DNA from 2 places in the Lysinibacillus sp. NPDC097162 genome. Region 2 is predicted to be linked to the other one. Evidence: predicted binding sites of a transcription regulator. Region 2 holds the regulator's gene; the other holds the start of a gene.
What was found. The regulator LexA, encoded in region 2, represses DNA repair genes until DNA is damaged. The targets are predictions, from matches to a motif close to CGAACATATGTTCG.
Positions count from the first base shown of each region.

Region 1: the regulator LexA is predicted to act here: its motif matches at 1,593-1,606, upstream of ACIQXW_RS11915 (carbohydrate kinase).

Region 1 covers NZ_JBIWDT010000001.1:2,333,693-2,337,125, reverse strand. Annotated here, with positions in the region: gene ACIQXW_RS11920 (MFS transporter) at 181-1,437, shown strand; gene ACIQXW_RS11915 (carbohydrate kinase) at 1,639-2,730, shown strand; gene ACIQXW_RS11910 (pseudouridine-5'-phosphate glycosidase) at 2,734-3,433, shown strand, end outside.
Region 2 covers NZ_JBIWDT010000001.1:433,934-437,366, forward strand. Annotated here, with positions in the region: gene ACIQXW_RS02015 (prepilin peptidase) at 1-557, shown strand, start outside; gene ACIQXW_RS02020 (gamma-glutamyl-gamma-aminobutyrate hydrolase family protein) at 570-1,292, shown strand; gene lexA (transcriptional repressor LexA) at 1,330-1,947, opposite strand; gene yneA (cell division suppressor protein YneA) at 2,124-2,438, shown strand; gene ACIQXW_RS02035 (YneB family resolvase-like protein) at 2,435-3,100, shown strand; gene ACIQXW_RS02040 (GNAT family N-acetyltransferase) at 3,181-3,433, opposite strand, start outside.

The DNA of each region.
Region 1 (3,433 bases), 1.9 Mb from region 2:
TCCTTTTAAGTTTTTCGTTAAACTATATTGTACCACTAAAATGGAATTATTTTCTTGACATCTAAAATAGCGAGTCATTATTATATATGTATATACATATATTTTTAGTATACCTGTTTTCTAAATTTTTTTCATATAAAAACAATCGTTTTACATTTTACTGGAAATGTAGGTGGCATCATGAAACGTATTCATTACAGTTGGTTTATTTTAATGATAACTTTTTTTTCAATTATTGTAGCTGGCATTACCTTATCCTCATCAGGTGTTTTTATTGGCCCGTTTGAACATGAATTTGGGTGGGATCGTTCTGTAATAGCAATGGCTTTTGCTATTAGTCTTTTTTTATACGGGATTTCCGGTCCGTTTATGGCGGCATTACTCGAGGTTCTGGGATTAAAGAAAATGATGCTAGCTGCTATGGCGATATTAATTATAGGCATATCGCTCACATTATTAATGCAGCAAGCATGGCAATTAATTATTATTTGGGGTTTTATTATTGGTCTAGGGGCTAGCCTCTTTTTAACCGTTTTAAGTCCTTTTGTTGCAAATCATTGGTTTGAAAAAAGAAGAGGGCTCGCTTTAGGAATATTAACTGCCAGCACGGCAACAGGACAATTAGTTCTTCTCCCGATATTAGCAATGATTATTGAAAATTCTTCATGGCGATGGGCAATTGCTTTAATAATGGTGTTAAGCTCCATTATGTTTTTCATTATTTTATTGTTTATGAAAAATAAACCGATGGACGTTGGGCTTCTTGCATATGGACTTGAAGAAGAAAAAGCGGAAAGTGTAGTAGAAAATAAGAAAAACCCGATTATTATTGCTTTTAATGGTTTATTCGTTGCAATAAAAGTGAAAGAATTTTGGCTTTTAGCAGGTAGTTTTTTTATTTGCGGATTATCAACAAGCGGGTTAATTGGTACGCATTTTGTATCGTATTGTATTAGTTTCGGTGTACCTTTAGTAACGGCTGCTTCGTTTCTATCGTTCATGGGAATATTCAACTTAGTCGGAACTACATTATCAGGCTGGTTATCTGATCGCTTCGATAATCGTTGGTTACTATTTTGGTATTATCTTTTAAGAGGTGCTTCTCTCGTGTTACTGCCGTATGCATTAATGCAAGGTTCTCTTACATTGCTCATTATTTTTACTGCGTTCTATGGATTAGATTGGATTGCAACTGTACCGCCAACTGTTAGTATTTCAAGACAAATTTTTGGCACGCAAAAAAGTGGTATTATTTATGGTTGGATTTTTGCATCCCATCAGGCAGGTGCTGCAGTAGCAGCATATGGTGGAGGTTTAATTTATAAATTTTTCAACTCGTACACATGGGCGTTTTTCTTAGCTGGTGTATTATGTGTTTTAGCTAGCTTGTTTGTTATCGTCGTGAAAAAGCAATCTCCGAATAAACTAGCACATTAAAACGAATTCTATAGTAATGAACAGAACGGATTGAACATAATAGTATAAACGACATGAAAAGTACAAATAGTATGCTAGGAAGTATTCTAGCGTGCTATTTTTTTGTTGTAAAACCTTGTAAGCATGCATAAATAAGAGAAATGTTTGACTTTGTTCAAACAAAAGTTTATGATATAAACAAATATAATAAAAGGTGATGCTATGAATGAAAGAGAACAAGCGGTACTGGCTTTAATTCGTAAAAATCCGTTTATGTCTCAGCAAGAGATGGCAGATAAGATGAATCTGTCCCGTCCAGTACTTGCAAACCTAGTGTCGAGCTTAACGAAGCAAGGGAAAATTGTTGGCCGTGCTTATATTTTACCTGAGGAAAATGAAATTATTTGTATCGGTGGAGCTAATCTCGATCGGAAATTTCATGTAAGAGGGACCGTGCAATTAGGAACTTCTAATCCTGCTAGCTCCTCATTCAGTGTAGGTGGGGTTGGTCGAAATATTGCGGAAAATTTAGGTCGACTTAATCATGAGGTGACGTTGCTCACGACAGCTGGAAAGGATGCGGATTGGCAAGTAATCCAAGAAGCATCAGAATCATTTATGAATTTACGCTATGTCGAGCAGTTACCAGATGCTTCAACTGGTTCTTATACTGCGATTATGGACGAGCAAGGTGAACTTGCATTAGCTGTTGCAAACATGGAAGTTTATGATTTATTATTGCCAAGTTTATTGAAGAAATATGAGCCAATGCTAATGAATGCAGGCTGCTTTATTATGGATTTAAACTGCCCGAAAGAAACGGTAGCTTACATCCAACAAGTAGCGATTGCGCGAGCTATTCCGTTTGTCATTGTACCGGTATCTTCGCCAAAAATGAATCGATTACCAGATACATTGCAAGGGGTTACATGGTTTATTTGTAACACAGATGAAGCAGAAACAATCGTTGGTCATAAAATTGAAAACGATGCAAACTATGAAAAAGCTATTCAAAAGCTTCTTCAATTAGGGGCCGAGCATGTCATTATTACTGCAGGTAGCAAAGGTGTCTATGCTGCATCTGCAACTAGTACACCAAGTCATTTTGCTGCTAAAGAAATCACTAAAATTGAAGATGTAACTGGCGCGGGTGATGCTTTTGTAAGTGCTGTCATCCATAGTTGGTTAAGGGGACAATCCTTTGAGGTTTGCATTGATGCAGGCTTAACGAATGCTAAAAATACACTTGCATCCCCGTACACAGTAAGACCTGAATTATCAGAAGAATTGTTAAAAAGTGAAATGGAGGAATAACACATGAAAGAATTCATCGTATTATCAGAAGAAGTAAAAGCTGGACAAGCAAAAGGACTACCAATTGTTGCATTAGAGTCAACAATCATCTCACATGGTATGCCATATCCTCAAAACGTACAAACAGCACGTGAAGTAGAGCAAATTATTCGTGACAACGGTGCGGTACCTGCAACGATTGCGCTAATTGACGGTAAAATTAAAATCGGTTTATCTGACGAAGAACTTGAAATGTTTGGGAATGCACAAGGTGTTGCTAAAACTTCTCGCCGTGACCTAGGCTATTTATTAGCTACGAAAAAATTAGGCGCGACAACAGTTGCTGCAACAATGATTTGTGCTGAGCTTGCCGGCATTGAAATTTTCGTTACAGGTGGTATCGGTGGTGTGCACCGCGGTGCTGAAACAACAATGGATATTTCAGCTGACTTAGAAGAATTAGCACAAACAAATGTAGCTGTAATTTGTGCAGGTGCTAAATCTATTTTAGATATCGGTTTAACACTAGAATATCTTGAAACAAAAGGTGTACCTGTTGTAGGTTATGGCACTCCAGAGCTTCCTGCATTCTACACACGCCAAAGTGGATTTGATGTAAACTTTAAGCTTGATACACCAGAAGAAGTAGCAGCAATGTTACGTGCTAAATGGGATTTAGGCTTACGAGGTGGAGCGGTTATTGCAAACCCTATTCCAGAAGCAG
Region 2 (3,433 bases):
GTAGCTGTGGACAAAAAATTTCGTGGATTTATCCACTAATGGAGTTGTTAACAGGCGTATTATTCGCCTTTTCATATTGGCAATTGGGCTTTAGTGAAGAGTTTATCGTAGCGATACTATTGATTTCATTATTAGTAATCCTTGTCGTATCGGATTTTGCGTATATGCTTATTCCTGATAAAGTGCTTTTGTTTTTTTTACCTTTATTAGCAATTGGGCGAGTGTTTTCGCCATTAACGCCTTGGTGGGATAGTATCGTAGGTGCCGTCGTTGGCTTTGGCATATTATATGGTATTGCTGTTGTATCACGTGGCGGTATGGGCGGTGGCGATATTAAATTATTCTTTTTACTTGGACTTGTACTTGGTACAATAAATACATTATTGACATTATTTGTAGCGGCGGTAATTGGTATGATTGTCGGGATAATCGTGCTCAAAGTACGGCAACAAGGTCGAAAAACGCCGATTCCTTTTGGACCTTCCATTGCTTTAGCTGCAATTATCGTGTATTTCTATGGGGATGTCATAATTGATTGGTATGTAGGATTATGGTAAGGGGGTATATGGATGAAACCGATTATTGGTATTACAGCATTTGCAGAGGACGATTTATCGTCAAGATTGAATGTAGCCTATAGTAAAAGTGTCATTGAGGCTGGTGGCATTCCACTTATTATTCCACTAGGGGTAGAGGAAGATGTAGCACAAATTTTATCGTTGACGGACGGTTTATTATTATCTGGTGGTCATGATGTGCATCCATTTGAATTTGGAGCGGAGCCTCTACCGAAGCTAGGACAAATACATCCAGAACGAGATAAGGTGGAACTTGCCTTAATTCATGCGGCTTTTACAAGAAAAATGCCAATTTTGGGGATTTGCCGTGGCATGCAAATACTTAATGTTGCGTTAGGTGGAACTTTATACCAAGATATTGATAGCGAATATCATAGTAGTAAGCTGTTAAAGCATACACAACAAGCGGCTCGGGGTGTTGCTACACATTATGTACAAATTACGCCAGATACGTTGTTAAAATCAATTATCGAGGAAGAAAAAATTGCTGTGAATTCATTTCACCATCAAGCTGTAAATGTATTAGCAGAGAAGCTAATCGTTGCAGCGAAATCGAGTGATGGTCTAGTTGAAGCGTTCGTGCACGAAGACTATCCGTTTTGTTTAGCAGTGCAGTGGCACCCAGAAGAACAAGCAGTTGTAGGGGATTTAGCTGCACAGAAGCTTTTTACAGCCTTTACTGAGGAGAGCTTAAAATATAAAAGAGAAGCATGAGTGCTTCTCTTTTTTGTTTGCTAAGTATGAGAATGCATTAGTGTACACGGCGATATAAGCCGACTACTTGTCCTAAAATTGAAACTTGGTCTACAATAATCGGTTCCATTGTAGCGTTTTCTGGCTGTAAGCGGAAATGATTTTTTTCTTTGAAGAAGCGTTTAACTGTTGCTTCATCTTCTTCTGTCATTGCAACGACAATATCACCGTTATCTGCTGTTGCTTTTTGCTTCACGATGACTAAATCGCCATCAAAAATACCCGCCTCGATCATCGATTCACCCATGATTTCTAACATAAATAGTTGATCTTCACTTGTACCGTAAATATCAGGTAATGGGAAATATTCGTCGATATTTTCGATGGCAGTAATCGGTGATCCAGCTGTTACCTTACCAACAAGCGGTACATGGATGACGCTTTGCTTTTGAATTGAATCTTCTGGCTCTAAAATTTCAATGGCACGTGGCTTAGTAGGGTCTCGTCGAATAAAGCCTTTTTGCTCTAAACGAGCTAAATGTCCATGAACCGTTGAGCTTGAAGCAAGTCCAACTGCTTCCCCAATCTCACGTACAGATGGCGGATACCCTTTTGCACGTACTTCTTCTTTGATAAACGCTAGTATATCCTCTTGTCTTTTCGAAACTTTTTTCATGATTGCTCACCTCTTTTTTTATATCATTCTTCTTACTATCTTCTTACTAGATAGTATAGCAGAATGCGAACACTTATGCAAACATAGGTTCGAAAAAGTGTTTGACAAAAACGTCTGTTCGCTTTATCATAAGAACATACATTCCGAACAAACATTCTTAAAAGGGGATATGATGAATGAATTGGTTTAAAAAAAATACACATATTTCAATTTTATTAGGCGCATTTTTACTATTTGCAGGTTATCTTGTTATAACTGATCCTGGAGACATTACTTACACTGAAATTTATATCGAACATGGCGATAGCTTATGGTCGTTAGCTGAGCAATACCGTGGTAAAATGGGTATGGACGACTGGATAAAACTTGTGAAAGCCGAGAACGAATTACATAGCGTAAAAATAGTTGCTGGAAAATCACTCGTTATACCAGTAGTGGGTGACAATCAGACACCCACCAATTCAATTGAAATTGCGAGAAGTGAAAGATGATGAATAAACAAAGAACGGCTGTAATTTACTGCCGTGTGAGCACCGAAAAAGAGACACAAAGTTCTTCATTGGAGCGTCAACAAGAAGAATTACTTCGTTATGCTAAGGAACAAAACTACGATGTGAAAAATGTTTTTTTGGATAAGCATAGTGGGTATGATGTTGAACGCGAAGGATTACTTGAAATGCTCGATTATATTAAAGAAAAAGAGATACACGCATTATTTGTGCAAGATGAAACGCGTTTAGGGCGTGGTAATGCACGAATGGCTGTACTTCATTTATTGCAAAAAACGGAAACAGATGTTTTTTCTATGCGTGATGCAGGGCCTGTACAATTGAATGAGATGGATACGATGTTGCTCGAAATTTTAGCTATTGTTGAGGAATATCAACGTAAAATCCATAATGCGAAAATTCGTCGTGGTATGCGCCGTGCAGTAGAAAATGGCTATCGTCCTGAACATAACCTTTCCAATCGTGGCAATCCAAATGGTCAGGAGCGTAAGGAAGTGCCTATAGAAGAAATTGTGAAGCTACGAAATCGGGGCTTTACCTATGAGGAAATTGCTACGACACTAAGAGGTCTTGGCTTCGATGTAAGTAAGGCAACCGTACATAGGCGTTATCAAGAACATCAAGAAAGGTTAGCGGGCAATTAATTTGCCCTGCTAATCTTTTTTCATGTTTAAAAACACTCCTGATGTAAACTGTCCAACTAGGTAGGAGGGCAAGATTAATTTCATGTTAAAGCTACCCATTCCTCTTGCAAAATAGCGTAATAGTATTCATCCCACCAACCGTCACCATATGGTATGCATTTTTTAAAAAATCCTTCACGTTGCATACCGATTTTTTCCATCACTCGGTAGGAGGCAATATTTTCAGGCTGGCATGTAGCGATAATTCTATGAAGCTTCATTTTCGTAAACCCGTAATCCAATAGGGCGTGCGCTGCTTCTGAAGCATAACCTTGACGATAATATGCAGGATTC